Regions from separate parts of the Kocuria sp. KKT182 genome, predicted to be linked through region 1. Evidence: riboswitches for the same ligand, from Rfam matches in the RefSeq annotation. Region 1 holds a riboswitch; each other region holds the start of a gene.

Region 1 (10,982 bases):
CCCCACCCGCTCACGAGTGCCGCCACGACCACCGGCCACGCCCGGCGCAGCAGCGCGAGCGGGCGCTGACCGGCCAGCGCCAGCAGCAGCACCTCGCCCAGCAGCACGGTCCCCGACGTCACGGGGTCCGCGCTGAGCAGCAGCACCACGGTCAGCAGCAGCGCCCCGGCCAGCTTGACCACCGCGTTCGTGCGCCCCAGCAGCGAGGTCCGGGCCGACGGCGCGATCGCGGCGGCGCTCACCGGACGGGCTCCCGCCGGACGGGGACGACCCGCACCGCGCCGGCCCCCGGCGCCGCCGGAGCGGCCGGGGCACTCCCTGCCGCGGCCGCGGACCGCACGGCAGGAGCAGCCGCGGTCTTCCCCGCCGCGGACGCGGACCGCACGACAGGAACGGCCGGCGCCCCTCCCGCCGCCGGTGCCGTGCGAGCGGCGCGGCCCCGCTCGCTCGGGGTGCCCAGCGCCAGCACCTCGGCGCCGAGCGCCCGCACGAAGTCCTCGTCGTGGGTCACGGCGAGGACCGCCGTGCCGGCGTCGACGAGCTCCACGAGCAGGTCCACGAGCTCCGCCCACGTCAGGGCGTCCTGACCGAACGTCGGCTCGTCGAGCACCAGCACGTCCGGGTCCGTGGCGAGCACCGTGGCCACGGACAGCCGCCGCTTCTCGCCCCCGGAGAGGGTGAACGGGTTGGCGTCGGCCAGGTGCGAGAGCCGCAGCCGGCGGAGCAGTTCGTCCGTGCGGCGCTCCCGCTCGGCCACCGGCGTGCCGGCCAGCCGGGGGCCGAGCTCGAGCTCGGCCCGCACGGTGGCGCGCAGGAACTGGTGCTCGGGCTCCTGGAAGACCGTCCCCACGCGGGCCACGAGCTCCCGGCCCCTCCACTCGAGCGGGTCGGGGCCCGCGCCGCGGTCGAGGACCGGGTGGGCCCGCACGGTGCCGCGCACGGGGGCGAGCAGACCCGCCAGCGTCAGCGCGAGCGTGGACTTGCCGGCGCCGTTCGGCCCGGTCAGCGCGAGCGCGCGGCCGCGGCGCAGGGTCAGCTCCACGTCGGCCACCGCCGTGGGGAGGTCCCGGCCCGCGGCGGCGTCGTCCAGCGGGCGGCCGCGCCGCCGGGCCCGCCGCCGGGCGCGCAGCTGCCGCGCCGACGGCTGGCTGCGCGAGACGCCCAGACCGGTGGCGCTCAGCAGCGGCGCGCCGTCCGCCCCGGAGCCGGCGGCCCGGGTGCCGGCGGGACCCCCGGCGGAACCGGCACCGGGCCCCGCGGCGGGGCGAGCGGGCGCACGCGTGGCAGGCACTCGGCCGGGCACCCACACCCCCGCGCCGCTGAGCTCGTCGGCCGCGGTGCCGAGCACCCGGCCCGGCGCGCCGTCGTGGGTGATGCTCCCGTCCCGGCCGAGCACGACGACGCGGTCCACGACCTCGGCCCACACGGCGACACGGTGCTCCACGACCACGAGCGTTGCGCCGCTGCGGTCGAGGCAGGACACCACCGCGTCGCGGACCCGCCGCACGCCGGCGGGGTCCAGGTTGGCGGTCGGCTCGTCGAGCAGCAGCACCCCCGGGCTCATGGCCACGGCGCCCGCGAGCGCCAGGCGCTGCTTCTGCCCGCCGGACAGGGCCGCGGTGGAGTGGTCGAGGGGGAGGTCCAGCCCCACGTCGTCGAGCGCCGCGCGCACCCGCGGCCAGATCTGCTCCCGGGGCACCGCGAGGTTCTCGAGGCCGAAGGCGGTGTCGTCCCCGATCCGGGACAGCACCATCTGGGACTCGGGGTCCTGCTGCACGAGCCCGGCCCGGCCGCGCGCCTGCTCCGGCGGCATGCCGTCGAGCAGCAGCTCGCCGGAGGCGGACTGCCCGTCGTCGTCGTGGAGGACTCCCGCCAGGGCGTGCAGGAGGGTGGACTTGCCCGCCCCGCTGGGTCCCAGCAGGAGCACGCGCTCCCCCGGCTCCACCACGAGGTCGAGGCCGCGCAGCGCCGCCGCGTCCCGCCCGGGGTGGTGCCAGCCGAAGCCGCGGGCCTCGACCCGGGCCCCGCGGCCGGCGGGCACCACGGGGCCCGGGGTCGTGAAAGCCGTCATCGCCGCACGGCCCGCCCCGACGCGAGACCCTGCAGCACGCCGGTGGCCGCGAGGGCCCGCACCACGGCCTGCATCAGCAGGCCCGCGAGCACCGCCCCGGAGACGGCCGCCAGGACCACGTAGACCACCTGGTGGCTCAGCGCCCACTCGTAGTTGTAGACGATGTTCTCGTGGACGCCGAGGAAGATCCCGCTCACGGCGCCCGCCACGGCCGCCGCGAGGGCGTCGAACCGGCGGTACCGGAAGGCGGCGAAGGCCAGTTCCGCGCCGATGCCCTGGACGAGACCGGAGAGCACGACCAGCAGACCGAAGTGGGTGCCCAGGAAGCTCTCGATCACGGCGGCGAGCAGCTCGCAGAACAGCGCGGCGCCGGGCTTGCGGATGATCAGCCCGCCGAGCACGCCGGCCACGAGCCAGCCGCCGGCGATCAGCCCTACGGCGGGCGGGTAGGCGACCGCGGCCGTGCCGACCACGGGGTAGAGCAGGTTCGACCACGCCCAGAAGACGACCGCGCACACGGCGGCGAGGACGGCGGCCACGACGATGTCGACGACGCGCCAGGACGACGCGCGGGACGTGCCGGGGCGGCGGGCGGGGCGGTGGGTGGTGGTGTTCACGGTGGGTTCCTCCTGGGCTCAGCGAGCCGTCGGTGCCAGGAGGGGACGGGGTTCCGCGGGCCGCGCCGGTGGCGCGTTCCCGGGGAAGCACCCCTGAGATGCTCGACTCCCTTCGCCGGTGCTAACCGGAGCAGGTTCGAGGGTCTGCGGCGATCCGCACTCTCAGCGCCGCGCCGGTCTCACCGGCGGGGCGCTCCCCTGTCGTTCAGTGGCACCGAGTCTACCCCTCCCCCGCCCGCCCCGTGCACTGCCGGCGCACGGCCGGTGAACGACGCAGGGGCCCGTCCGGCCGGACACCGGTGCGGTGTCCGGCCGGACGGGCCCCTGCGCGAGGTGCTCGCCGGGCCTCAGACCTCGGCCTGGCTCGAGGCCTTGGGGTTCGTCCGCGGCCTGTTCTCCATCTTCGCGATCTGGCGGGAGATGCCGACCTTGATGACGGTGCCCACGAGACCGGTGACGAGCGACCAGATGATGATGCCCGTCCAGGCCTCGTCCGGGTCCGGGTTCTTGGCGGGGGGCGGGTCGCCGGTGATGCGCGTCCACGCCGCGCCGAGCACCTTGTGCGAGAGCGCCACGCCGCCGAGCGAGAGGCCGGTGCCCACGAGTTCGAGGACCTTGGTGTTCATGGAGTGCTGCTCCTTGTCGTCCGAGGAGGACGCGGGTGCGCCCTGTCGATCCTGCCCAGCCTAACGCGTCCCCGGCGATCCGTCAGTCTGCTGTCCGTCCGCCCGCCGGCCGTCCGGGCTCGGCACCGGCGGTCCCGCGGCGACGCCCTCCGCGGAGCCCTCCGCCCCGCCCTCCGCGGCGCGGTTGAGGACCTTCTGCAGGTCGTCCTGGGTCAGCGTGGTCCGGTTCAGGTGCTTGGTGCGGTACGTCGAGCGTCCCACCATGTGCGCCGAGACGGGCACGGTGAGCAGCTGGAAGATCCAGCCGAGGGCGATGAGCGGGATCATGACGGGTTCGCGGTTCTCGAGGGCGACTGCCGTGAGCATGAGGAGCAGCCCGAAGACCTGGGGCTTGGTGCCGGCGTGCATGCGCGTCAGGAGGTCCGGGAAGCGGACCAGGCCGATCCCTGCGGCGAGGGACATGAGCGCGCCGACCACGAGGCACACGGCCGCGGCGGCGTCCAGGACAGTGTCCAGCACGGCGCTCACCGCCCGTGCTCGGCGGTCTGGGTGGCGAAGCGCGCCACCGTCACGGAGCCGATGAACCCGACCAGCGAGACGATCACCATGAGGATCAGGTTGTTGAGGTGGCCGTGGTAGGCCATGTCCACGGCGAGGGCGGCCGCGACGATGGCCAGCAGCACGTCCGTGGCCACCACACGGTCCAGCAGGGAGGGGCCCTTGGCGAGGCGGTAGAGGGTGCCCGCGGCGGCCGCGCTGAGCAGCACGGCCGCGACGGCCACAGCGATCTGCATCACGGGTGGTCCTCCTCGTGGGTGTCGGTGGGGGTGGATCCCGGGGCGTCCGCCGGGGACCCGGTGGGCACCTCGTCCCGGCGGCGGCCCACGATCTGCAGGCTCGCGGTGATCGGCGAGCTGAGCGCGGCGCTGTCCGGCCGGTCCGTGCCGGAGGCCCGTCCGCCGCCCCGCTCGGCCCGCAGGGCGGCGAGCTCCTCCGGGGTGCCCATGATCCGGATCCAGGCCGCCTCCACCCGGAGGGCGGACCGGCGGAAGTCCTCGGCCTCCTGAGCGCTGCGGACGTTGAGCGCGTGGAAGTACAGCGTGCCGGAGGCCCGGTCCACCTCCACCACGAGCGAGCCCGGGATCAGGGTCATGGTGTGGCCGGTGGCCGTCAGGAGCAGGTCGGAGCGCGTGCGCAGCTGGACGCCGACCACGGCGTTGCGCGCGCGCGGGCCCACGAGGATCGCAATGAGCATCACCTCGAAGCTCGCCTTGGCGACCTGCCACACGAACGTCACGGCGAAGAGGGCGAACTGGAACGGGTTGAACCGGCCGGACAGCTGGACGGGCGGCAGGTAGAGCACCCAGGTGACGAGCAGGGCCAGGACCAGTCCGACCAGCAGGTTGCCGGGGCCGAAGTCGCCCCAGAGGGCGCCCCACACCACCACGAGCCACACCAGCAGCGGCAGCTCGACGAGCAGGGAATTCTTGGGGCGGGTCACGGGGCCTCCTCCACGACGGGCCGCGGCGCGGACGCGGGGTCCAGCACGGCCTCGACGTAGCGCTCGGGGCGGACGAGGTTCTCCGCGGCGTTGTCCGCGAGCTGGAACAGCGGCCCGGCGAACACGGTCAGGGCCACCCCCGCGGCGACGAGGGCCGAGGCCCCGCCCAGCATCGAGGGGGACATCAGGCGCACGTCGCCCTTGCCCGCGAAGCGGCCCGCCTGGTCGTCGACGGCACCCGAGGTCAGCAGGAACCGGGAGCCGGCGGGCACCGGGGCCAGCAGGATGGGGTCCGGGTACTCCGCGTCCTCCGGGGCGCGCAGGAACACGCGGTTCCACACCCGGATCATGGCGAGCAGGGTCAGGAGGGACACCGCCACGGAGCCGGCGACGAGGGCGTAGGCCAGCCCGTCGCCCTGGTCCACGCCGGCCTGCAGCAGACCGGTCTTGCCCAGGAAGCCGGAGAACGGCGGGATCCCGCCGAGATTGAGCGCGGGCACGAGGTAGAGCAGCGCGAGCAGCGGCGAGATCTTGGCCATCCCGGCCAGCCGGTCCACGTTGGTGGACCCCCCGCGGCGCTCGATCAGCCCGGCCACGAGGAACAGGCTCGTCTGGATCACGATGTGGTGGGCCACGTAGTAGACCGTGGCGGAGAGCGCCTCCTGGGTGCCCACGGCCACCCCGAAGATCATGTACCCGATGTGGCTGATCAGGGTGAAGGACAGCATGCGCTTGATGTCGATCTGCGCGAGCGCGCCCAGGATGCCGACCACCATGGTGAGCAGCGCGACCCACATCAGGAGGTCGTCGAGCCGCTCCCCGGGGAAGAGCACGGTCTCGGTGCGGATGATCGAGTACACGCCCACCTTGGTCAGCAGGCCGGCGAACACGGCGGTCACGGGCGCGGAGGCGGTCGGGTAGGAGTCCGGGAGCCAGAAGGACAGCGGGAAGACCGCGGCCTTGATGCCGAACGCGATGAGCAGCATCAGGTGCAGCTGCATCTGCGTCCCCACCGGCAGGCCCTCGAGCTTGACCGAGAGATCGGCCATGTTGATGGTGCCCGTGGCCGCGTAGATCATCGCGATGGTGATCAGGAACAGCACGGAGGAGATCACCGAGACCACCACGTAGGTCACGCCGGTGCGGATCCGCTGCACGGTCCCGCCCATCGTCATGAGCACGTAGGACGCGGTCAGCAGGATCTCGAACCCCACGTAGAGGTTGAACAGGTCCCCGGCGAGGAAGGCGTTGGAGACCCCCGCCACGAGGATCAGGAAGGAGGGGTGGAAGATCGAGATCGGCCCCTCCTCGTCGCCGTCGGCCACGCCCTGCCCGCTCGCGTAGACGAGCACGGCGAGGGAGACGACCGTGGAGACCACGAGCATCAGGGACGAGAGCTGGTCCACGACCATGACGATGCCCCAGGGCGCCTCCCAGCCGCCGAGGTGGACGGCCTGCGGGCCGAGGTTCCACGTGGTCCCGAGGATGAGCGCCTCGACCGCGAGGGTGAGCACGAGCGAGCCGATGGCCACGGTCCGCTGGAGGGCGTTGCGCCGCAGGAGCAGGAGGCTCAGGGCCGCCCCGAGGAACGGGATGATGACGGCCAGGGGGGCCAGCTGGGCGAAGTCGACGGTCACCGCCTCCCTCCCCACTCGTCGACGCCGCGCACACCCGGGGTCTCCAGGGACTCACCGGGGTCCTGGGGCCGTGGGGCGTCGTCGAACTCCGTGGTGTCGGCGGGGACGTCGGCGTCGTCCTCCATGTCGTAGGAGGACTGCCGCGCCACGCGCCGGTCCTCGACGTCGTCCTGGATCTCGTCCCGGCGCCCGAGGACCCAGGACCGGTAGATCATGCCCAGCAGGAACGCGGTGACGGCGAGGGAGATCACGATGGCGGTGAGGATGAGGGCCTGGGGCAGCGGGTCGCTGTAGTCCTCCGCGGCGATCGACCCCTCGTACAGGGGCGCGGACCCGGCGGCCCCGCCGGCGTGCAGGATCAGCAGGTTCGTGCCGTTGGTCAGCAGCATCAGCCCGAGCAGCACGCGGGTGAGCGAGCGCTCGAGCAGCAGGTACACGCCCACGGCGTAGAGCACGCCCATCACGACCAGCAGGGTCAGGTTCACGGTCATCGGTGCTCGTTCCCTCCGTCGGTGCGGATCCGGGCGATCGCGGTCGGCGATGTCGCGGAGGCCGCCGCGGTCGCTCCCGCGGGGGCGCCGGCGGACACCTTCCGCTGCCGCGTGACGCGGATGCGCGTGCCGCGTCCAGGGGTGCGCCGCCGCCGGCGGACCGCGTCCTCCTCGATCCGCTGGTCGATCCGGCCGCCGAGCGAGCGCAGGATGTCCAGGATGAGCCCCACCACGATGAGATAGACCGCGATGTCGAAGATCAGGGCGGTCACGAACTTCTCCGCCCCGAAGAGTGGCAGCTCGGCCTCGAAGGTGTAGCTCTGCATCACCGACCCGCCGAAGAACACCGGGGTGACGGCGTAGAGCGCGGCGAGCGCCAGGCCCGTCCCGAGCATCGTGCCCGCGTTGATCGGCGTGGCCAGCTCCAGCTCGTAGCGCCCGCCCGCGAGGTAGCGCACGGTCAGGGCGAGGCCGGCCATGAGACCGCCCGCGAACCCTCCGCCGGGGTCGTTGTGCCCGGCGATCAGCAGGTAGAGGGAGACCATCATGAACGTGTGGAACAGCAGCCGGGTGACGACCTCGAAGACGATCGAGCGCCGCTCGGGGGCCATCGTCCGCCCGGCGAGCAGGTAGGGGTCCTCGAGGTCGTCGTCGCGGCGAGCCAGCCCCACCTCCAGGGGCTCGCCGCCGGGCGAGACGGCCGCGGCGTTGCGCCGCCGGATCACCCGCAGCTGGTCGGTGGTGGGATCGTCCCCGGAGCGGACGATGCGGTCCCCGCGACCCGTGACGAAGATCAGGGAGGCCACCCCGGTGGCGGCGAGCACGAGCACGGAGATCTCCCCGAACGTGTCCCACGCGCGGATGTCCACGAGGATCACGTTGACGACGTTCTGGCCGTCGCCGAGCTCGTAGGCCATGCGGGGCAGCTCCAGGGAGATCGGGTCGGCCGTGCGGGAGGAGATGCTGAAGGCCGCGAGCGCCATCATGAACAGCCCGAAGGTGACCGCGATGGTGCCGCGCAGCAGCCGGCGCCCGGCCGGGTTGCGGTGCCACAGGGGGGCGGGCAGCGAGCGCAGGGCGAGCACGAACGCCACGAGCAGGATGGTCTCGACGAGCGTCTGCGTCAGGGCGAGGTCCGGTGCGCCCTGCAGGGCGAAGATGAGGGCCAGCCCGTAGCCCGTGACCGACACGAGCAGCACCGCGAGGAAGCGCTTGCGGGCCAGGGGCACCAGCAGGGCCGCGACGACCATGGCCGCGCCGGCGATCAGCTGCCCGGGGCCGTCGGAGACCCGCAGCGCCCCCAGGGGCGGGGTCTCCTCCGCGATCAGCGCCACCAGCGGCACGACGATCGCCGTGATCAGGATGACCGAGAGGTAGAACATGAGCGAACCGCGCTGGGTGCGGCCGGTGATCCACACGGCGGCCAAGTCCAGCACGTTGACGACCCGCCGGTAGACGAGCTCGCCCGGGGGCAGGGACGGCAGGGCCCGCTGGAGGTCCGCGACCTGGCTCCGGAAGCGGTGGAGCAGGATCCCGCCCGCGACGATGAGGGCGGAGAGCCCGAGGGCCGGGGTGAACCCGTGCCACAGGGCCAGGTAGAAGTCGTGCTCCACGGCCGGGAACTGGTCGACGTAGGGCTGCAGCATCGCGTCGACCGGCTGGGGCCAGAGGCCGAGGACCACCGTGAGGACGGAGAGCACGAGCGGCGCGGCGAGGAACGCGGGCTCCACCCGCTGCATGTCGCTGACCACGGCCCTGCCGCCGACCCCGGCGTCGAGCTCGGAGAACTCGGCGGACTTGTGGGCGAACCCGCCCCACACGAACCGGGCGCTGTAGGCGAAGGTCAGCACGGAGCCGACCACGAGCCCGGCGAGCACCACGGTCCCCGCCGCGCCCTCGACGTCGTGGGCGAAGGCGGTCAGCACGGCCTCCTTGGCCACGAAGCCGGCCAGCGGGGGCAGCCCGGCCATGGACGCCGCGGCCACGAGCGAGACGGCGAACAGGACGGGCACGCGGCCGGCGAGCCCCGACAGGCGGCGGATGTCCCGGGTGCCCGCCCGGTGGTCGATGATCCCGACCACGAGGAACAGCGTGGCCTTGAACAGCCCGTGCGCGAGGAGCATGGCCATGCCCGCCTGCGCCGTGTCCGCGGAGCCGCGGCCCACGATCACCATGAGGAAGCCGAGCTGGCTGACGGTGCCGTAGGCGAGGATCAGCTTCAGGTCGTACTGCTTCAGGGCCGCCCAGCCGCCGAAGAGCATGGTGCCCAGCCCCAGCACCGCGATGGTCGGCTGCCACAGCGCCGTCTCGGCGAAGCCCGGGGCGAAGCGGGCCACCAGGTAGATGCCGGCCTTGACCATCGCGGCGGCGTGCAGGTACGCGGACACCGGGGTGGGCGCGGCCATCGCGGCCGGCAGCCAGAAGTGCAGCGGGATCAGCGCGGACTTCGTCACGGCGCCGACGAGGAGCAGGAGGACCGCCACGTCCACCACGGTCCCGCGCTGCGCCAGCTCGGGGGCCGCCGCGAGCACCTCGGAGATCCGGTAGGTGCCCGCGGCCTGGCCCAGCATCACGATGCCGACCAGCATGGCCAGGCCGCCGGCGGTGGTGAGCACGAGGGCCTGCAGCGCCGCGCGCCGGGCGGACAGGCGGGTCCGGCTGTAGCTGATGAGCAGGAACGACAGGACGGTGGTGATCTCCCAGAAGACGAACAGCACCAGCATGTCGTCGGCGGTCACCAGGCCGAACATGGCGCCCGCGAAGGCGAGCAGCTGCGCGCCGAAGCCGCCGATGCCGCTCGCGCCGGACTTGAAGTAGCGGGCGCAGTAGAACAGCACCAGGGAGCCCACGCCGAGCACGAGCAGGGACATCGTCCACGAGAGGGCGTCCATGCGCAGCACCAGGTCCAGGCGCAGGGACGGGATCCACTCCCCGCCCTCGGTCCAGCCGCCCTCCGGGCCGTAGACCCGCGGGCCGGAGCCCAGCAGCCACAGGAAGCCGGCGAACGGGACCGCCGCCAGGAGGTAGAAGGCGCTGCGTCCCATCCGTGCGAACAGCAGGGGCGCGACCGCGGCCACCACTGCGTGGAGCAGGAGCACAGCGGTCATCAGGCGCCTCCGGGGGTCGGGGAAGAGATCGGCGGGCGGGCGTCGAGGGGCCCGGACGCGGGCACGGAGGACCTGTGCGAGCACGGGGTGGCCGGGGCGCACCCGGGTGTTCCACCCTATCAAAGGGGTGTTGCCGCTCCCGCTCGCATGTCCTGACAGCACCTGTACGTTCCCGGACGGTTTCCTGGGCGGAACCCGGATTGCCGGGCGGTCCTCCGGCGAGGCCGCCCTCCGCGACGGGCACCGCGGGCCTAGCATGACTGCCATGGACGCCACGCCCCCCGGCCCTCCCGCCCCCGTCCCCTCCCTCCCGGCGACGGCGTTCGTGCCGCGCCGCTCGCACGTGTGGGCCTGGAGCCTGTGGGACGCCGGATCCGCCGCCTTCAACGCCGTGATGACCACGTTCGTGTTCACCGTCTATCTCACGAGCGCCCCCTTCGGCGGGGAGGACCGCGCCTCGGAGGTGCTGGGCTACGGGATCGGGGCCGCCGGCGTGGTGGTGGCCCTGCTGGCCCCCGTGGTGGGCCAGCGCAGCGACGGCGCGGGGCGGCGCAAGCTGTGGCTCGGGATCAACACGATGCTCACGGCGCTGCTCACGGCCCTGTGCTTCCTGGTCCTCCCCGACCAGCCGTACCTCTACCTCGGGGTGGGCCTGCTGGCGCTGGCCAACGTCTTCGACGAGTTCGCGGTGGTCAACTACAACGCGATGCTGCCGGGGATCGCGGGCCGCGAGCACATCGGGCGGGTGAGCGGCCAGGGCTGGGCCATGGGCTACTTCGGCGGGATCGTGGCCCTGACGATCGTGCTGTTCGGGTTCATCACCCCGGGCCTGCTCGGCATCCCCGAGGAGGACGCCCTCAACGTGCGGGCCGTGGCCCTGTTCTCGGGGCTGTGGATCGCGCTGTTCTCGATCCCCGTCCTGCTGGTGGTGC
Region 2 (8,611 bases), 1.1 Mb from region 1:
TCCGGCGGGGCCTCGGGGTAGAGGTCCCGGTAGGTGGGCCCGTGCCCGGCCCAGAACACGCTGACCTGCCCCTCGAAGCGCAGGATGGAGCCCCACACGCAGGGTGTTCTGGTCAGGGCGGCGGCGTCGCTGACCACGTAGCGGGTCGCGAAGTTGTCGGCGCCGTCCAGGACCAGGTCGTACCCGCCGATGATGTCCACGGCGTTGTCCGCGTCCAGCCGGACGGGGTGGGTGCGGACCTCCACCAGCGGGTTGAGCGCGGTGACGGCCTCGGCGGCGGAGACGGCCTTGGGACGGCCGACGTCGGCGGTCGTGTGCACCACCTGGCGCTGCAGGTTGGAGACCGCCACCACGTCGTCGTCGACGATCCCGAGGGTCCCGACCCCCGCCGCGGCGAGGTACTGCAGGGCCGGGGACCCGAGCCCCCCGGCGCCGACGACGAGCACGCGGGCGTTCCGCAGCCGCCGCTGGCCGAGGGTCCCGATCCCGGGCAGGGTCAGGTGCCGGGCGTAGCGCTCGAGCTCCTCGCGGGTCAGTTCGGGGCCGGGCTCCACGAGCGGGGGCAGCGGGCTCACGGCCGCTCCCCCACGGGCGCCCAGTCCCCGCGCGGCACGTCCGCCGGGCCGACTGAGGAGCCGGCGGACGACCCGTCGGCCCGCCCGGCACCGGCGGCGTCCGTGTCGATCCGCCCGGCCATCGACGAGGACGCCTGGGCGTGGCGGCGGGCCGGGATGCGCCCGGCACCGGCGGCGAGCCGGCCGGCGAGCACGGCGTGGCGCATCGCGGTGGCCATCGCCACCGGGTCCTGGGCGCGGGTGACGGCGCTGGCCAGCAGCACGGCGTCGCAGCCCAGCTCCATGGCCAGGGCGGCCTCGGAGGCGGTGCCGATCCCGGCGTCGAGCACCACGGGCACGGACGCCCGGGAGGCGATGAGCTCGATGTTGTGCGGATTGAGGATGCCCAGCCCGGTGCCGATGGGAGCGCCCAGGGGCATCACCGCGGCCGCGCCCAGATCCTCGAGCCGGCGTGCGACGGCCGGGTCGTCGGAGGTGTAGGCGAAGACCTTGAAGCCGCGGGCCACGAGCTGCTCGGTGGCGTCGAGGAGCTCCACGACGTCGGGCAGCAGCGTGTCCTCGTCCGCGATGACCTCGAGCTTGACCCAGTCGGTCTCGAGGGCCTCCCGGCCGAGCTCGGCGGTCAGCAGCGCGTCCCGGGCGGTGTAGCACCCGGCGGTGTTGGGCAGGATCCGGATGTCATTGCGCTCCAGCAGCGCGAAGAGGGAGTCGCCCTGGCCGGGGGCGTAGCGGCGCAGGGCCACGGTGGTCAGCTCGGTGCCGGAGGCCAGCAGCGCCTGCTCCAGGGTGTGCAGCGAGCTCAGGCCGCCGGTGCCCATGATCAGCCGGGAGCTCAGCTCGATGCCGTCGAGCACGAGCGGGTCGGGGTGCGGGGCGGTCACGTCAGCCTCCCTGGACGGCGGTGATGATCTCGATGGACTGGCCCTCCGCCACGGGGGTCCGCCGCCAGCGGCTGCGGGGCACGACCGCGGCGTCCACGGCCACGGCCACGCCGAGGCGCCCGCCGTCCAGCGGGGCGCCGTCGGGGCCCAGGGGGCGGCCGACGGTCTCGGCGACGAGGTCGACGACGGTCGCCTCCGCCGCCACGCGGTGCGGGCGGCCGTTGAGGGTGATGGCGGTCATCGGGTGCTCCTGCTCCGGGGCCCGGGCCCGGCGGCGGCCGGCGCGGGATCCCCTCGACGGGCCTCGACGGGGCGGTCGAAGCGGTGCGGGTCGGTGGCGGCGAGGTGCTCGGCGTCGGCGGCCGGATCGGCTCCGGTCCCGCCGGCCACCAGCTGCGCGGCGAGCCGGGCGGCCAGCGGGGCGAGCAGGACGCCGTGGCGGAAGTAGCCGGTGGAGACCACGAGCCCCGGCACCGGCGATCCGTCCGGGTCGCGGACCCGGCCGAGGTAGGGGATGTCGTCCGGGGTGCCGGGCCGGGCTCGGGCCAGCACCTCGACCAGCTCGAGGTCGGCGACGCCGGGCACGAGCGCCTGGGCGTCGCGCAGCAGCCGGAACACGCCGCCGGCGCTGGGACCGGTCAGGTCGTCCTCGCGGGAGGTCGCCCCGATCACCACGGTCCCGTCGGCGCGGGGCACCAGGTAGACGGGCACCCCGTGCACCAGTCCGCGGACGGTGCGCCCGAGCAGCTCCGGTGCCCCGGCGGGGACGCGGGCGCGCAGGATGTCCCCGTGCACCGGCCGCAGCGGCGGGTGCCAGTCCTCCGGCAGCCCTTCGAGCTCGCCGAGCCCGGCGCCGGGGGCGAGGACCGTCCAGGTCGCGGAGACCATCCCGCCGCCGGCCAGGCGGACGCCGGTCGCCGCGCCCTCGGCGTTGCGGCGCAGCCCCGTGGCGAGGTCGTGGACGAGGCGGGTCGGTCCGCCGTCGCGCGCGGCCGGGAGCCCGGCGGGCTCCGGGAGTTCCGGGGCGACGAGGGCCGCGAGCAGCCCGGCCACGAGGCGGCGCGGGTCCACCTGGTGGTCGTCGGGGATCCGGAACGCCGCGGACAGCCGCGGGCTCAGGGCCGGCTCGAGGGTGCGGGCGGCGCGCAGGGTCAGCGGCTCCACCGTCATGCCGTGGCGCCCCTGCAGCGCGCGGAGATCCGCCAGGGCCTGCCGGTCGGCGGCGTCCACGCCGCAGACGAGGGTCTCGGTGGCCCGGTGGCCCACCGTCCCGCCGGCGGCCTGCTCGACGGCGGCCACGAACCCCGGGTACTCGGCGGCCGAGGCGGTCATGAGGGGGTACAGGGGCTCCTGCTGGTACTGGACCTCGCTCACCGGGGCGAGCATCCCGGCCGCGGCGCGGCTGGCGCCGGAGCCCGGCTCGGGGTCCACCACGACCACCGAGCGGCCGCGGCGGCGCAGCTCCCAGGCGGTGGCCAGGCCGATCACCCCGGCGCCGACGACGGCGACGTCGGCGCGGACGTGCTCGGGCCGGTCGACCAGCGGGTGGGGCGCGGTCGTGGGGGCAGGGTGCGCGGCAGTCACAGGGAACGTCCTTTCCTCCGGCGGCATGACCCGCATCAGGTGTGGCGGTCGGCGCTGGACGCCCTCTCAGCCCCCGGTGGGGCTCCCGCAGAACCGCTGACCTATCATCAGCGTGTGACCCAGCCTACCCGTGACGCCTCCGCCCCCGCCGAGTCCTCCCTGCGAGAGACCCGGACGGCCCGCCTCCTCGCCGCCCGGCTGTACGTGTGCACGGACGCCCGCCGGGACCGGGGCGACCTCGAGGGCTTCCTGCACGCGGTCTGTGCCGGTGGCGCGGACGTCATCCAGCTGCGGGACAAGAGCATCGACGCGGACGAGGAGATCGCCGCGCTGGAGCTGCTGGGCCGGGTCGCCGCCGAGTACGACGCCCTGTTCGCGGTCAACGATCGCGCCGACATCGCCGCGCTCGTGGGCGCCGACGTCTTCCATGTGGGCCAGCACGACCTCAGCCCTGTCCAGGCCCGGCGGCTCCTGGGCCCCGACGTGCTGATCGGGCGCTCCACCCACGACCTCGGACAGGCCACGGCGGCGCTCGAGGACCCGGACGTCGACTACTTCTGCACCGGGCCCGTCTGGGCCACGCCCACCAAGCCGGGGCGCCCGGCCACCGGGCTGGAGTTCGTCCGCGCGGTCGCCGAGCTGACGGAGGCCCGGCTGGACGCGGACCCGGAGGTCCTGCCCGTGCCGTGGTTCGCCATCGGCGGCATCGACGAGCCGCGGCTCCCGCAGGTGCTGGAGGCCGGGGCGCGCGGCGTCGTCGTCGTCCGCGCCGTCACCGAGGCCTCCGATCCCCGCACCGCCGCCGGGCAGCTGCGCGGTCTGCTCCCCGCCTGAGCCCGGGGCGGTCCCCCGCCCGCCTCACCGTCGGCTCCCCGCCGCCGTCCAGCACGTTCTGAGAGCATGGACGCAGGACGACGACGGAGAGGTGGCCCATGGACCCCGAGCTCGACCCCCAGGTGCGGCACGCGGTGGAGCGCCCCGCGGAGACCGCCCGCGGTCCGGAGGACGCGCAGCTGCGCGTCCGGCTGGCCGGTGAGCCCGCCCGCCGCGCCCTCGGAACGCACTGGGAGCAGGGCCTCCCGGAGGACGCCGCCCCGAGCGACGACCGGCTCGCCGCCGCCGTGCTGCTCGCCACCCTCTTCGGCGACACCTTCTGGCTGGAGCGCGCCGCCCGGCTGCCCAGCGACGTGCCGGGGTGCCCGTCCGCGCCGCCGAGCGGGCTGCTGGAGCTGACCCGGGTGCCGGGCGCCCGGGCGGCCCTGGCCGCCGTGCTCGAGCGCCCGCTGCTGACCGGGCTCCTGGAGTGGGGCACCAACCCCCTGCCGGAGCAGCCCCCGCTGGCCGTGGCGCGGGCCGCCCGGGACCTGGGCATCCCCGACGACGGGCGCGTCTACAAGGTGGTGCGCCGCCGCGCCGAGCGCTTCCTGGCGCGGGAGCACGACGGGTCCGAGCCGCTCGAGCAGTTCGTGACCCTGCTGAACGAGGCGGAGCGGGGCCACCGCGAGGACGGGCCCGTGCTCTCGGGCGAGACCCTGCCGCCGGCGGCTCCACCGGCGCCGGGTCCGACCGCGGGGTCCTCCTCCGCAGCCGGCCCGGCCGCCGACGGTGGCATCCGCCCGGCCACGCCCCCGCCCGGCGCCCCTCCGGCGGGCTCGCCCGAGAACCCCCAGTGGGGGGTGAGCCCCGCGAGCCCGGCCCCGCCGCCGCCAGGGCCGCTTCCGGGCCAGTACCCCGGACCCGGGGCACCCGGCCCGGGCGGTCCGGGATACGGCACCCCCGGGTACGGCCCCGGGGACCAGCAGCCCGGAGCACCGGGCGCCAGCACCCATGGCGCCTCCGGGCCGGTGTTCGGGCCCGGCCCCGGCGGGTGGCCGCCGCGCCCGGCCGAACCCGTGGAGGACGACTCCGACAACCTCAAGGCGTGGGGGTTCGTCTTCCTGGGCATCCTGGCGGTGATCGCCGCTCTGATCTTCATCCTCTGAGCCCACCGCACCATCATTTACTTGCACAGGAAAGCTTCTGGGGCTATTCTTGGGGACATATCAACCAGTGCGCCGCCCCTGCCGACGGAGAACCCCGCGATGCCGATCTTTCCCCAGAACCCCGCTCCCCAGAGCCTGACGAAGCGCCCCGCTGAGGACCTGCTGTCCGCGGACACCCGGATGGGCGCGGTGGAGCTGCTGGTCTCCGACCTGGACACGATGGTCGCCTACTACTCGGACGCCGTCACCCTCGACGTGCTCGCCCACGCCGGGGACACCGCGGTCCTGGGCCGGGACGGCCGGACGGTCGTGCGGCTGCGCCAGGTCAAGGAGCTCCCGCCGGCCCGCCGCGGGCAGGCCGGTTTGTTCCACACCGCAGTGGTCTTCGACGACGAGCCGGCCCTGGCCGCAGCGCTCGCGTCCGTGGCGACCGTGGCGCCCCGCTCCTTCACCGGCAGCGCCGACCACCTCTACAGCCAGGCCTTCTACTTCGACGACCCCGAGGGCAACGGGGTGGAGCTCTACACGGACCGTCCCCGCGAGACGTGGCGGCGGGAGCCCACCGGCCTGCTGACGCTGGCCTCCAACCCACTGGACCCGAACGGGTTCCTGCAGGAGCACCTGGCCGAGCAGGGCGGGCGGCCCCCGGCGCCGCCGGCCACCCTGGGACACGTGCACCTGCAGGTGGGTGACATCCCGCTGGGCCGGCAGTTCTACGTGGACGTCCTGGGCTTCGAGGTGATGAGCGACATCGGCTCCGCCCTGTTCATCGCCGCCGGCGGCTACCACCACCACATCGCGCTCAACACCTGGCAGAGCGCCGGGGCCGGCCCGCGTGCGGCGTCGCTGGGGCTCGGCCAGGTCAACATCGACCTGCCGGACGCCGACGACGTCGCGGCCCTGGCGTCCCGGCTCGCGGACCACCGGATCCCCACCCGGCACGACGGCGCCGTGCTGCGCTTCGAGGACCCCTGGAACACCCTGATCCAGGTGGGCGTCGCGGCGTAGCCCCGGCCCGGTGCGGCGTCCGCACCCGCCCGCCGGCGGCACCGCGCTCGACACCGGCGACTGCTCGCCGGCACCCCGGTCCGCCGGTAGGTTGGGCCTCGTGCCCGGGGTGCCCGGGCGCCGAGGGCGCGCGGCGACACGGCGGCCGCCCGGTCCGAGAGCGAGGAGCAGGGCATGGGCGAGCAGGACGACACCACCGGCAAGGACTTCGACGAGGCCGTCAACATGACCGCAAAGCAGCTGTCGACGTGGCTGGACACCGACGAGTCCACCTCGGTGGGCCAGGGCGACGGCGGGGAGTCGGTGGGCCACCGCTCCGGGCGGCGGATCGTGGAGATCCTGCAGAAGCCGAAGGGCGAGCGCACCGAGGCCGACCACGAGCACATGCGCAAGGTGGTCGGCTACGTCCACCGCCACCTGGCCCAGCGCCCCGACGGGGACGTGCGCGAGACCCGGTGGCGCTACTCCCTGATGAACTGGGGCCACGACCCGCTGAAGGACTGAGCCGGAGGGCCCGCCCGGCGCCGCCGGGCGGGCCGGGCAGATATTGCAGTTGTGCAAAACTTGCAGAAGTGCAAAAATTTGGGCATGAATGCCGACCTCCCTCCCACCCTGCGCGCCCGCAAGAAGGCCGAGACCTGGTCCGCGATCCACGAGGCGGCCGCCGCCCTCGCGGTGCAGCACGGGGTCGAGGGCACCACGGTGGAGGCCGTGGCCGCGGCGGCCGGCGTCTCCCCGCGGACCTTCTTCAACTACTTCCCCGCCAAGGAGGACGCGGTCCTGGGCATGCGGGCCCCTTCGCTGGACCCGGAGCTGCTGGATGGCTTCGCCCTCGAGCACGACCTGCTGGGTCAGGTCTCGCGCCTGCTGCTGGCCGTCTCCCGCAGCGCCTACGCGGGACGGGACGCCGAGCGGCGCCGCAGGCTGCTGCAGGACCACCCGAGCCTGGGCCGCCGCCGGCACGAGCTGATGCTCGAGGCCGAGGCCCTGGTGCGCCACACCCTCGCGGAGCTGCTGGCCCGGGACCCCGCGTGGTCGGCCGGGATCGGTGAGCACCGCGTGGACGAGGTCGCCCGGATGCTGGTCCTGCTCGGCGGCGTCCCGCTGCGCTTCGCCATCACCGCCGAGGGCTACTCCCCGGCGCACGGCCTGCCGACCGAGGACCACGAGTCGGCGCTCACCCTCCTCCACCGTCTCCAGGAGAAGCTCGCATGACCCGCGCCCCCGCCCACCGCGCCGCACCGGGCTCCGGCTCCCGGCACCTCGCGCTGCTCTTCGTCGGCCTGATGCTCTCCATGCTGCTGGCCGCGCTGAACCAGACCGTCCTCAGCACAGCGCTGCCCACGATCGTGGGCGAGCTCAACGGGGTCGACGAGATGCTGTGGGTGATCACGGCCTACATCCTGGCCTCGACGATCATGATGCCCGTGTACGGCAAGCTCGGGGACCTGATGGGCCGCAAGCCCCTGCTCCTGGGCGCGATCCTGGTGTTCATGGCCGGCTCCGTGGTCGGCGCGCTCGCCGGCACCATCGAGGTCCTCATCGCGGCCCGCGCGATCCAGGGTCTCGGCGGCGGCGGGCTGATCATCCTCTCCCAGGCCGCCATCGCCGACGTGGTCCCGGCCCGGGAGCGCGGCAAGTACATGGGCGTCATGGGCGGGGTGTTCGCGGTGTCCTCGGTGGCCGGCCCGCTGCTCGGCGGCTTCTTCACCGAGGGGCCCGGCTGGCGCTGGGTCTTCTGGATCAACATCCCGCTCGGGCTGCTCGCGCTGGCCGGGGCCGTCCTGTTCCTCAAGCTGCCCCGGCACAGCGGCCGGCCGCGCCTGGACATCGGCGGCATGGTGCTGCTGGCCGTGACCACGACCTGCCTGGTCCTGTTCGCCACCTGGGGCGGCGGCAAGTACGCCTGGACCGACCCCGTGCTCCTCGGCCTGATCGCCGGGACGCTCGTGACCGCCGCGGCGTTCGTGGCCGTGGAGCGGCGCACCGCCGAGCCCATCATCCCGATGCACCTGTTCCGCGAGCGCAACTTCGTCCTCACCACCCTCGCCGGGCTGCTCACCGGCGTGGCGATGTTCGGGGCCCTCGGCTACCTGCCCACCTACCTGCAGATGGTCTTCGGCGTCGACGCCACCCGGTCCGGGCTGCTGATGGTGCCGATGATGGGCACGATGCTCGTGACCTCGGTGCTCGCCGGTCAGGCCGTGAGCCGGACCGGGCGCTACAAGTGGCTGCCGGTGGCCGGCAGCGTGATCGTGGCCGCGGCCATGGGGCTGCTCGCCACCCTGACCTCCGAGCAGGGGGTGTGGCACGTCTGCCTCTACATCGCAGTCCTCGGCCTGGGTCTCGGCCTGTCCATGCAGGTGCTCGTGCTGATCGTGCAGAACACCTTCCCCCTGCGCCAGGTCGGCACGGCCACCGCGGCGAACAACTTCTTCCGCCAGATCGGCGCCACCCTCGGCTCGGGAGTGGTCGGCAGCGTCTTCGCGAGCCGGCTGGCCGAGCTGATGGCCGAGCGCGTCCCGGCGGCCGCGCTCGAGGGCGGCGCCGGGGGTGCCAACTCGCTCACCCCCGCCGTGGT
Region 3 (10,982 bases), 750 kb from region 1:
TGTGAGATACTGGCCACGGTCGAGCCCGCCCGTACGCGGGATCTCGGCCCAGTCGGACTTCGACCCCAGGTCGGCAGGACCCGCGGCTCTCATCGGATTGAGCGCGTCCGCCGCCGGCCCAAGACCGTTGCCCTCGTGAGCAGCGGCTCGAAGCCCCGGACTGGCTCGCTGCCGTCCCCGCCCGTTCGCGAGGTGTGCGGGACGCGACGGGTACGCACAGGACTTCTGGCCGCCGCGTGGACCCCCACCGGCGATACGCCGACCAAGCAGCTGCGGGGACCGGGTACGGACGGCGTACCGCGGCAGGAGCACAGCTGTATATGGATGCCGAACAGGTGAACCAGGCCGGGGCGCAGGACGCCCTGGACGCTGGTCAGCAGAACACATCGCACGACGCCCACCGGGACCTCCCGGTGGCGGAGGCAACGGTGCAGGACACCGCCCCCGAGACCCCGGGCCACGTGCCCGAGGAGCCGTCGGAGGACGCACCGGCCGTGCCGGACATCGCCCCCGAGGTCTCGGGCCACGTGCTCGAGGAGCCGTCGGAGGAGGCGCCGGCCGCGCCGGACGGCGTCCCGGAGGCCGGGCCCGGCACGCCGGGCGAGGTCCCCGGCGAGCCGTCGGAGACCGTGCCGTCCGCGCCGGCCACCGGCGACGCCGCGGGGACCGACACCCTCGACGTCGCGCCCGGGACCGCGGTCCCCGGCGACGAGCGCCCCGGTGCGGTGGCCGAGGAGGCCGCCGCTCCCGCGAACCCCGCGCCCGGCACGCCCGGTGCCGAGGAGGCCGCCGAGGGCGTCGAGCCCGCCGGCGAGACCGAGGACCTGGGCCCCGGGGCCCAGGCGCCGGCCGCCGACGCGCCGGCCGCCGACGCGCCGGCCGGAGCCGGGCAGGACTCCGCCCCGTCCGCCGAGGACGACGAGGCGGACACCGACGACGGCGCGGACACCGTTGACGAGGACACCGACGACGAGGACACCGACGACGACGGGGAGCCGCGCACGGCGCCGGCCGCCGCGGTGACGGCGACCTCGCTCATGTTCCACGCCCCGGACCTCGACGAGCTGCGCGAGGCCGCTCAGCAGCGCGCCGCCCGCCGCCGGGAGGCGCGGCGCCGCCAGCAGGAGGAGAACGCCTCCGCCGAGGACCCGGGCGACGGTCCCGAGGAGCCGGACACGGCGGAGCTCGCCGACGAGGGCGATGAGGCCGGCCAGGGGACCGGCGGGAGCGCCACCAGCCGCCGCCGTCGGCGCCGCCGCCGCGGCGAGGTCGACATGGAGCTCGTGGGCGGCAGCGACGACGACCCGCCCAACACGGTGACCCGGGTCCGGGCGCCCCGCGCCGCGGAGACCGCCACGGTCGACGAGGTCGTGGCCGTGAAGGGCTCCACGCGGCTCGAGGCCAAGAAGCAGCGCCGGCGCGAGTCCCGCCAGACGGGCCGCCGCCGCCAGGTGATCACCGAGGCCGAGTTCCTGGCCCGCCGCGAGTCGGTCGAGCGGCAGATGCTGGTCCGGCAGAAGGACAACCGGATCCAGATCGGCGTCCTCGAGGACGGCGTCCTGGCCGAGCACTTCGTCTCGCACACCCAGCAGGACTCCCTGATCGGCAACGTCTACGTGGGCAAGGTGCAGAACGTGCTGCCGTCCATGGAGGCCGCGTTCATCGACATCGGCCGGGGCCGCAACGCCGTGCTCTACGCCGGCGAGGTCAACTGGGACGCGTCGCGGCTCGAGGGCGGGCCGCGCCGGATCGAGGTCGCGCTGAAGTCCGGGGACTCGGTCCTGGTGCAGGTCACCAAGGACCCGGTGGGGCACAAGGGCGCCCGGCTCACGAGCCAGATCTCCCTGCCCGGCCGGTACCTGGTCTACGTCCCGGGCGGGTCGATGACCGGGATCTCCCGGAAGCTGCCCGATGTGGAGCGCGCCCGGCTGAAGAAGATCCTCAAGGACCGTCTGCCGGACGGGGCGGGCGTCATCGTGCGCACCGCCGCCGAGGGGGCCTCCGAGCAGGAGCTCACCCACGACATCAACCGGCTGCGCGCCCAGTGGGAGCAGATCCAGGAGCGGGCCGGGTCGACCAGGACGCTCGCGCCCGAGATGCTCTACGCGGAGCCGGACCTCACGATCAAGACGGTGCGCGACGTCTTCAACGAGGACTTCACCACCATGGTCGTCCAGGGCGACGAGGCGTGGGACAACATCGAGGCGTACGTGACCTACGTCGCACCGGACCTGCTCGACCGGCTCAAGAAGTGGGACGAGGACGAGGACCTGTTCGTGAACTACCGCGTGGAGGAACAGATCCAGAAGGCACTCGAGCGCAAGGTCTTCCTGCCCTCGGGCGGCTCGCTCGTCATCGACCGCACCGAGGCGATGACGGTGGTCGACGTGAACACCGGCAAGTTCACCGGCTCCGGGGGCAACCTCGAGGAGACCGTCACCAAGAACAACCTGGAGGCGGCCGAGGAGATCGTCCGGCAGCTGCGGCTGCGGGACATCGGCGGGATCATCGTGATCGACTTCATCGACATGGTCCTCGAGTCCAACCGGGACCTCGTGCTGCGCCGGCTGGTGGAGTGCCTGGGCCGGGACCGCACCAAGCACCAGGTGGCGGAGGTGACCTCGCTGGGCCTCGTGCAGATGACCCGCAAGCGCATGGGCACCGGACTGCTGGAGGTGTTCTCCGAGCCGTGCGAGCACTGCGCCGGCCGCGGCGTGGTGGTCCACGACCACCCGCTCGAGGGCCGCTCCGGCGGTGCCACGAGCGAGTCCCGCGACCAGCGGCCGAACCGCACGGAGCGCAAGCGCGGCCGCGGGGGCCGCAACGAGCAGCAGCCCGCCCGGACGGAGCAGCGCTCCGCCGAGGCCGACCCCGCGGAGAAGGCCAAGGCCGAGGCCGCGCGGACGGCGTTCGCGACGATCGCCGCCGCCACCCACCACGAGGAGGCGGCCGCGGACGAGCCGGAGCGCGCCGAGGAGGCCGCTCAGCCGGTGGAGTCCCGGCCCGAGGGCTCGGGGCGCTCCCGGAAGAAGCGCCGCGGCAAGCGCAGCCGCGGCCGCGGCCAGGGCGGGGACACCGCCGCCGAGCAGCAGCCGGAGGAGGGGGAGGACACCGCCCCCGCCGCCCCGGAGCAGCTCCCCGCCGAGGAGGCGCCGGGCGAGCAGGGCTCGCGCCTGACCATCAACGGCGAGGTCATCGAGCTGCCGCAGGGCCACGCCGTGGTCGTCGAGCCCGTCGAGGCCCGGCCGCTGAGCCTGGACTCCCTCGCGGAGGTCTTCGGGCAGCGGGGACCGGACGCCGGCTCCGCTACCCCGGAGGCCGCCGCCGAGGCGGTCACCGGTGCGGATGACGCCGCGGAGGGGGCCACCGCCGCGGCGGAGGCCCCGGCACAGGAGAGCACGGCACAGGACCGCACGGAGCGGCAGGCGCCCGCCCCGGCCGCGGCGGTTGCCGCGGAGCAGGCGGACGTCGAGCCCGTGCGGCCCCGGCGGCGCTCCCGGCGGGCCTCGGCCCCGACGGCGCGGCCCGGCGAGGCCGAGGTGACCGCCGGCCGGGCGGCCGCCGCGGAGGGCGCCCGGCACGAGGCGAAGACCGTCGCCCAGCGCGCCCCGGAGGAGCCTTCCCGCCGGGCGCCGACCGTCGTCGGCGTCGGCGTCAAGGCCGAGGACCTCACCAGCGGCCGGCCCGCCGACCGGGGCTGACCCGCCCCGCCGAGCAGCACCACGGAGGACCCCGACCGGCACGGTCGGGGTCCTCCGTCGTCGCGGACCGTCACGGACCGTCCCGGCCTGCCCGCCCTCCGCACGGCGGCGTACCGTGGTGCGCACCACAGCACACCCGGGGCCGCCGGCCCGTCCGCCGGGAGAGCGGCCGCCCGTTCCAGGGAGCATCGCCATGACCAGTGCAGACATCATCCGCACCACCGGCACGGAACTGTTCGTCCACCGGGATCCGTCGGCCGTGGACCGTCACTACACGGAGGACTTCGTCCAGCACTCGCCGCTCGCGCCGGACGGGCGCGAGGGTCTCAGGCAGTTCGTGCAGAGCATGCCCGACGACTTCCGCGTGGACATGGTCCGGATGCTCGACGACCACGGGACGGTGGCCGTCCACTCGGTGTACGAAGGGCTCGGTCCGGAGCCGCTGGTCGGCTTCGACGTCTTCCGGGGGGAGGACGGACGGATCGCCGAGCACTGGGACGTCCTCGAGCCCCTGCGCACGGGCCCCGACGGCGCCCGCCCCCAGCTCGACGGTCCCGTCGCGGTCACGGACCACGAGCGGACGCAGGACAACAAGCGCATCGCCGCCGAGTGGGTCGAGGCCGCCCTCGTCGGGGGCGACCGCCACGCCGTCCAGGACCACATGAGCCCCCGGGGCTGCACCGAGCACACCGGCGGCACGCCGGACGGCCCGCAGCCCGCGTACCAGCGGCTGCGCCGCGTGGTCGGCGAGGGGAACTTCGTGCTGACCGTCGCGGAGGCCGTGCCCGGAGGGAACAGCGACGGGGGACCCACCGGAACTGTGGTCTGCTACGACCTCTGGCGCCTCGACGACGGCCGGATCGTGGAGCACTGGGGCGTCGCGCAGCCGGTGCCCGAGCGGATGGCCCACGCCAACGGCATGTTCTGATCCCGTGCGGGGTCCGTGCCGGCTCCCGCACGACGACTAGACTGGCAGGACACCAGACACGGGGTGCCGCACGAGCGGCTGAGAACACACCCGTCGAACCTGATCTAGCCAGTACTAGCGAAGGGATGTCGCAGATGCGCGATGCCGTACCCCCGTCCGACCGCACACCAGGACCCGGGAGGCCGGTGCCGCCGGACCCCGCGCTCGCCGAGGACGCCGCCGCGGCCCTGGCGGACCTGCGCGCCGCGGCGCCGCTGGTGCAGTGCATCACCAACGCCGTGGTCACCAACTTCACCGCCAACGTGCTGCTCGCCGTGGGCGCGTCCCCGGCGATGACCGACATCCAGGGCGAGGGCGGGGTCTTCGCGGAGCTCGCCGACGGCCTCCTCGTCAACACCGGCACGCCCACCGCCGAGCAGCGCGGCGCCGCCTACGAGGCCGTCGGGGCCCGGCGCCGCGCGGGCCGGGCCTGGGTCCTGGACCCGGTGGCGGTGGGTGCCCTGCCCGTGCGCACGGCGCTGGCCCGCGACCTGCTCGGGTTCGAGCCGGCGATCGTGCGCGGCAACGCCTCCGAGGTCATCGCCCTCGCCGGCGGCGCCGGCGGCCGCGGCACGGACGCGACCCACGGCGTCGACGCGGCCCGGGACGCCGCCGCCGCGCTCGCCGAGCGGGCCGGCTCGGCGGTGGCCGTGTCCGGGCCCGTGGACCTCGTGCGCTCCCCGGACGGCACGGTGGTCCGGGTGCCGCACGGCACGCCCCTGCTGACCCGCATCACCGGCGGCGGGTGCGCCCTGGGTGCCCTCATGGCGGCGTTCACCGCCGTGCGCACGGACCCGGCCGCCGCGGCGGTGGCCGCCACCACGGTGTACACCCTCGCGGCCGAGGACGCGGCCGCCGACTCCGCCGGGCCCGGCTCCTTCGCCGTGGCGCTGCTGGACCGGCTGCACGCCGTCACCCCGGAGGGGATCGCCGCCCGGGCGGAGCTCGTGCGCGAGGAGGTCGCCCGGTGAGCCCGAGCCTCGACCCCGCGGCCCTGTCCCTGCACCTGGTGACGGACACCGCCCTGAGCGCTCCCCGGGCGGTCCCGGACGTCGTGGCCGCCGCCGTGCGCGGCGGAGCCACCATGGTCCAGGTGCGGGAGAAGGACGCCCCGGTCCGCGAGCTCGTCGCCCTGCTGACGGCCGTGGCCGAGCGCGTGGGCCGGGAGGTGCCCGTGCTCGTGGACGACCGCGCCGACGTGTACCTCGCCGCCCGCGCGGCCGGCGCCCCCGTGGCCGGCGTGCATGTGGGCCAGTCGGACCTGCCCGTGGCGCTCGCCCGGGAGATCTGCGGCCCGCACGCCGTGCTCGGCCTCAGCGCCGCCACGGCGGAGGAGCTCGATGCTGCCGCCGCGCTGCCGGCCGGGACGGTCGACTACCTGGGCGTCGGGGCGGTGCGGGCGACCCGCACCAAGCCCGACCACCCCGAGCCGCTGGGCGTCGAGGGCTTCGCCCGCGCCGCGGCCCGCACGGCCCTGCCCTGCCTGGCCATCGGCGGGGTGCGGGTCGAGGACGCCCCCGGCCTGCGCGCCGCCGGCGCCGCGGGGCTGGCCGTGGTCTCCGGGATCTGCGCCGACCCGGACCCCGCCGCCGCGGCCGCTCGCTACCTGCGGGCCTTCACCGCCGTGCCCGCCGGGGAGGTGGCCCCGTGACCGCCCGCGTGCCCCGCGTCCTGGCCATCGCCGGCACCGACCCCACGGGCGGCGCCGGCCAGCACGCGGACCTCAAGTCGATCGCCGCGATGGGCGGCTACGGGATGAGCGCCGTCACCGCCGTCGTCGTCCAGAACACCGTGGGCGTGCGCGACATCCACGTCCCGCCGGTCGAGTTCCTCTCGGCACAGCTGGACGCGGTCGCCGAGGACGTCGAGATCGACGCCGTCAAGATCGGGATGCTCGGGTCCGTGCCGGTCATCGAGGCCGTCACCCGGTGGCTCGGGACCCACCGGCCGCCGGTCGTGGTCCTGGACCCCGTCATGGTCGCGACCTCCGGGGGCCGCCTGCTGGAGCGCGAGGCCGAGGACGCCCTGCGCGCGATGCTCGGCCTCGCCGACCTGATCACCCCGAACCTGCAGGAGCTCGCCGTGCTCGCCGGGGAGGACACGGCGTCGTCGTGGGACGAGGCCCTCGCGCAGGGCCACCGCGTGGCCCGCGCCCACGGCACCCTGGTGCTCGTCAAGGGCGGGCACCTCACGGGGGACCGGACGCCCGACGCGCTCGTGGGCCCGGACGCCCCCGAGCCCCTCGTGGCCTTCGACGGCGCCCGCGTGCCCACCGAGAACTCCCACGGCACCGGCTGCTCCCTCTCCTCGGCCCTGGCCACCCTCCAGGCCAGGCACGGGGACTGGCCCCGGAGCCTGCGGATCGCCCGGAACTGGCTGCGCGGGGCCCTCGAGGCCGCCGGGGACCTCGAGGTCGGCCACGGCAGCGGGCCCGTCCACCACTTCCACCACGTCCAGGACGCCCTCGAGAGCTGGGGCACGGCGCCGAAGCGGTTCACCGACGAGCTGTGGGAGGCCTCCGCGGCCGTGCGGCGGGAGATCGAGGAGCTCGAGTTCGTCCGCCTCCTCGGCGACGGCCGGCTCGAGCCGGACCGCTTCCTCGCCTACCTCGACCAGGACCTGCAGTACCTCGACGGCTACAGCCGGGCGCTGGCCCTGCTGGCCGCCAGGGCGCCCGACGAGGAGCAGCGGCTGTTCTTCGCCGCCGGCGCCGTGTCCTGCACCGAGACCGAGGCGCAGCTGCACCGGGCCCGGCTGCGGCACGCCGGGGACGGCGGAGCCCGGGCCGGCAGTGCCCGGGACGGCCTCGGCGAGGTGACGCGGCGCTACACCACGTTCCTGCTCGCGGCCACCGCCGCCGAGCCCTACCCGGTGGGCCTGGCCGCCGTGCTGCCGTGCTACTGGGTCTACGCGGACGTGGGCCGCCACCTGAACGAGCTCGCCGCGGCCGACGGGACCGACGGGCACCCCTACGCGGACTGGCTGGCCACGTACGCGGACGAGGGATTCCAGGAGGCCACCCGCACGGCCCGCCGGCTGCTCGACGACGCCGCCCGCGCGGCCCCTGCGGACGTCCGGGCGAGGATGCGGGAGGTGTTCCTGGAGGCCTGCGCGCTCGAGCGGGACTTCTTCGCCGCGCCGGTGGCGGAGCGCCGGTTGGCGGGCGCTGACCGGATCGAGTAGTCTTGATCTTCGGTGCCCTGCCGGTGCGCGCGTGTAAAAACTCGACACCCCACCTGGCGGCACATGCGGGTGCAGTTCCTGAATTGCGGCGAACCTGCGCTGACCTCGGCCTAGTCCCACGGGCCGGTCACCGTCAGCTCGTCTCAACGTCGTTGGTCCTGACAGGTATGCGCTCGACCCACACTGTTTACACATGACGTCGAGAGAAGTGAGTTCCCAAGTGGTGTACGCGATTGTCCGCGCTGGCGGCCGCCAGGAAAAGGTTTCCGTCGGAGACCTCGTTACCCTTGACCGCGTCGCCGGCGGAGCAGGCAGCACCATCGAGCTCCCTGCCCTGCTGCTGGTCGACGGGGACAAGATCACCTCGGATGCCCAGACCCTGGCGAGCGTCAAGGTCACGGCCGAGATCGTCGAGAACCTCCGCGGTCCCAAGATCTCCATCCAGAAGTTCAAGAACAAGACCGGCTACAAGAAGCGCCAGGGCTTCCGTGCCGAGCTGACCACCGTGAAGGTGACCGGCATCGACGCCTGACCGGCCCGGTCCCCGTCCAGACTCCACCAGCCAGTAAAGACCCGAAGGTAGGCACACCTCATGGCACACAAGAAGGGCGCGAGCTCCACTCGCAACGGTCGCGACTCCAACGCGCAGTACCTCGGCGTGAAGCGCTTCGGCGGCCAGACCGTCAACGCCGGCGAGATCCTCGTCCGGCAGCGCGGCACGCACTTCCACCCCGGCCTCAACGTCGGCCGCGGTGGCGACGACACCCTGTTCGCCCTGGCCGCCGGTCAGGTCGAGTTCGGCACCCGCCGGGGCCGCAAGGTCGTCAACATCCAGGCTGCCGCAGAGTAGTCCACAGGGCCGGCGCTGCCGGCCCCGGTGCGGGTCACGACCCGCACCACCCATGTTTGGTCTGTAGAGGGTGGGTGCGTCCAGCGCCCGCCCTCTACAGTCTTAACGTGGCCCGTCCGTTCTTGAACCAGAGGAGTTCCCCGTGGCCAGTTTCGTCGACCGCGTCGTCCTGCACGTCTCCGGCGGCTCCGGCGGGCACGGCTGCGTGTCCATCCGCCGCGAGAAGTTCAAGCCGCTCGGCGGTCCGGACGGCGGCAACGGGGGGGACGGCGGCAGCGTGGTGCTGCGCGTGGACGGCCAGACCACCACGCTGCTGAACTACCACCACGCCCCGCACCAGTCCGCCCCCAACGGCGGACCCGGCAAGGGCGACCTCCGCCACGGGCACAAGGGCGAGGACCTCGTCCTGTCCGTCCCCGACGGCACCGTGGTCAAGGACCAGGACGGCAACGTCCTGGCCGACCTCGTGGGCCAGGGCTCCGAGTTCGTGGCCGCCCCCGGCGGGCAGGGCGGGCTGGGTAACGCCGCGCTGGCCTCGGTCAAGCGCAAGGCCCCCGGCTTCGCGCTCCTCGGCACGCCGGGCTCGGCCCGGGACGTGGTCCTGGAGCTGAAGTCCATCGCCGACATCGCCCTGGTCGGCTACCCCTCCGCCGGCAAGTCCAGCCTGATCGCCGCGATCAGCGCCGCCCGCCCCAAGATCGCCGACTACCCGTTCACCACGCTCGTCCCGAACCTCGGCGTGGTGGAGGCCGGGGACGTGCGCTACACCGTGGCGGACGTCCCGGGCCTGATCCCCGGCGCCTCCGAGGGCAAGGGCCTGGGGCTGGAGTTCCTCCGCCACGTCGAGCGCTGCGCCGCGCTCGTGCACGTCCTCGACTGCGCGACCCTCGAGCCCGGGCGGGACCCGGTCTCCGACCTCGAGACGATCGAGGCGGAGCTCGCCGGCTACGCCGTCGACGGCGACCTCGACGGCGGCCAGGCGGTGCCGCTCAACGACCGGCCCCGGCTCGTGGTGCTGAACAAGATCGACGTCCTCGAGGCCCGGGAGCTCGCCGAGTTCGTGCGACCCGAGCTCGAGTCCCGCGGCTACCGCGTGTTCGAGATCTCCACCGCCTCCCACGAGGGGCTGCGGGCGCTGACCTTCGCCATGGGCGAGGTCGTGCAGGAGGCCCGTGCGGCCCGCCCCGCCCCGACGGAGGCCCCGCGGGTCGTGCTGCGCCCCAAGGGGGTGCGCGGGCCGGAGTTCACCATCACCCGGGAGGAGCGCAACCTCGAGCCGCTGTGGCACGTGCGCGGCGACAAGCCCGACCGGTGGATCCTGCAGACCGACTTCAACAACGAGGAGGCCGTCGGCTACCTCGCCGACCGGCTCGCGAAGCTCGGTGTTGAGACGGAGCTGTTCAAGCAGGGCGCCCGGCCCGGCGACGCCGTGCTCATCGGTCCCGAGGACGACGGCGTGGTCTTCGACTGGGAGCCCACGATGGTCGGCGGCGCCGAGCTGCTGGCCGGGCCCCGCGGCACCGACCTGCGCTTCGCGGACATCGACCGTCCCACCCGCGAGCAGAAGCGCCAGCAGTACCAGGACCGCAAGGACGCCAAGGCCGCCGCCCGCGCCGAGCTCGAGGCCGAGCGCTCCGCCGGGGTGTGGACCGAGTCGGTCGACGCCCGGCGCGGCGAGGCCCCGGCCGGCACCGACGACTGAGCCCGCCCGCGGGGCGGACCGCGGCCGCACGTGCCGGGAGCCCCCAGGCCACCACCCGACGACCGACCCGACACACCGACCGACCCGACACACCGACTGACCGACACACCGACGACGCCCACCGGACGAGGGAGACGCCCAGGATGAACGAGCAGACGAACGAGATCGACGTCGAGCAGCTCGAGGAGGTCGCGGAGAAGTCCGCGGTCCAGCTCAGCAGCGAGAACCGCGGCAAGAACCGGCGCAGCCCCATCGAGCGCCGCGAGGACATCCCGCGCGCCCACCGCGTGGTGGTCAAGGTCGGCTCGTCCTCGCTGACGTCCATCGAGAGCTCGATCGACGAGCAGGCCGTGCGGATGATCGTGGACGCCCTCGGCGAGACGAAGGCCCGCGGCATCGAGCTCGTGTTCGTGTCCTCGGGCGCCATCACGGCCGGTCTGGCGCCCCTGGGGCTGTCCCGGCGGCCGAAGAACCTGGCCGGCAAGCAGGCGGCCGCGGCCGTGGGCCAGGGCCTGCTCATGGGCCGCTACATCGAGTCCTTCGCCCGCTACGGCGTCACGGTGGGCCAGGTGCTGGTCA

What was found. Region 1 has a riboswitch for thiamine pyrophosphate ahead of ACZ2G1_RS07795 (ECF transporter S component). Riboswitches for the same ligand answer to the same signal wherever they lie in the genome.
Region 2: another riboswitch for thiamine pyrophosphate. It lies ahead of ACZ2G1_RS13195 (FAD-dependent oxidoreductase); the one in region 1 lies ahead of ACZ2G1_RS07795 (ECF transporter S component).
Region 3: another riboswitch for thiamine pyrophosphate. It lies ahead of thiM (hydroxyethylthiazole kinase); the one in region 1 lies ahead of ACZ2G1_RS07795 (ECF transporter S component).

What each region holds. Positions count from the first base shown of each region.
Region 1 covers NZ_CM145757.1:1,693,453-1,704,434, forward strand. The annotation lists gene ACZ2G1_RS07785 (energy-coupling factor transporter transmembrane component T family protein) at 1-242, opposite strand, end outside; gene ACZ2G1_RS07790 (ABC transporter ATP-binding protein) at 239-2,071, opposite strand; gene ACZ2G1_RS07795 (ECF transporter S component) at 2,068-2,688, opposite strand; TPP riboswitch at 2,779-2,898, opposite strand; gene ACZ2G1_RS07800 (DUF4235 domain-containing protein) at 3,036-3,314, opposite strand; gene mnhG (monovalent cation/H(+) antiporter subunit G) at 3,375-3,833, opposite strand; gene ACZ2G1_RS07810 (MrpF/PhaF family protein) at 3,839-4,108, opposite strand; gene ACZ2G1_RS07815 (Na+/H+ antiporter subunit E) at 4,108-4,815, opposite strand; gene ACZ2G1_RS07820 (Na+/H+ antiporter subunit D) at 4,812-6,452, opposite strand; gene ACZ2G1_RS07825 (Na(+)/H(+) antiporter subunit C) at 6,449-6,943, opposite strand; gene ACZ2G1_RS07830 (Na+/H+ antiporter subunit A) at 6,940-10,050, opposite strand; gene ACZ2G1_RS07835 (MFS transporter) at 10,316-10,982, shown strand, end outside.
Region 2 covers NZ_CM145757.1:2,804,483-2,813,093, reverse strand. The annotation lists gene moeB (molybdopterin-synthase adenylyltransferase MoeB) at 1-575, opposite strand, end outside; gene ACZ2G1_RS13205 (thiazole synthase) at 572-1,393, opposite strand; gene thiS (sulfur carrier protein ThiS) at 1,458-1,697, opposite strand; gene ACZ2G1_RS13195 (FAD-dependent oxidoreductase) at 1,694-3,040, opposite strand; TPP riboswitch at 3,036-3,139, opposite strand; gene thiE (thiamine phosphate synthase) at 3,155-3,874, shown strand; gene ACZ2G1_RS13185 (hypothetical protein) at 3,973-5,022, shown strand; gene ACZ2G1_RS13180 (VOC family protein) at 5,122-6,030, shown strand; gene ACZ2G1_RS13175 (DUF3140 domain-containing protein) at 6,205-6,534, shown strand; gene ACZ2G1_RS13170 (TetR family transcriptional regulator) at 6,619-7,245, shown strand; gene ACZ2G1_RS13165 (MDR family MFS transporter) at 7,242-8,611, shown strand, end outside.
Region 3 covers NZ_CM145757.1:940,590-951,571, reverse strand. The annotation lists gene ACZ2G1_RS04320 (Rne/Rng family ribonuclease) at 321-3,701, shown strand; gene ACZ2G1_RS04315 (nuclear transport factor 2 family protein) at 3,895-4,629, shown strand; TPP riboswitch at 4,679-4,772, shown strand; gene thiM (hydroxyethylthiazole kinase) at 4,815-5,639, shown strand; gene thiE (thiamine phosphate synthase) at 5,636-6,319, shown strand; gene ACZ2G1_RS04300 (bifunctional hydroxymethylpyrimidine kinase/phosphomethylpyrimidine kinase) at 6,316-7,851, shown strand; gene rplU (50S ribosomal protein L21) at 8,072-8,383, shown strand; gene rpmA (50S ribosomal protein L27) at 8,444-8,701, shown strand; gene obgE (GTPase ObgE) at 8,844-10,403, shown strand; gene proB (glutamate 5-kinase) at 10,547-10,982, shown strand, end outside.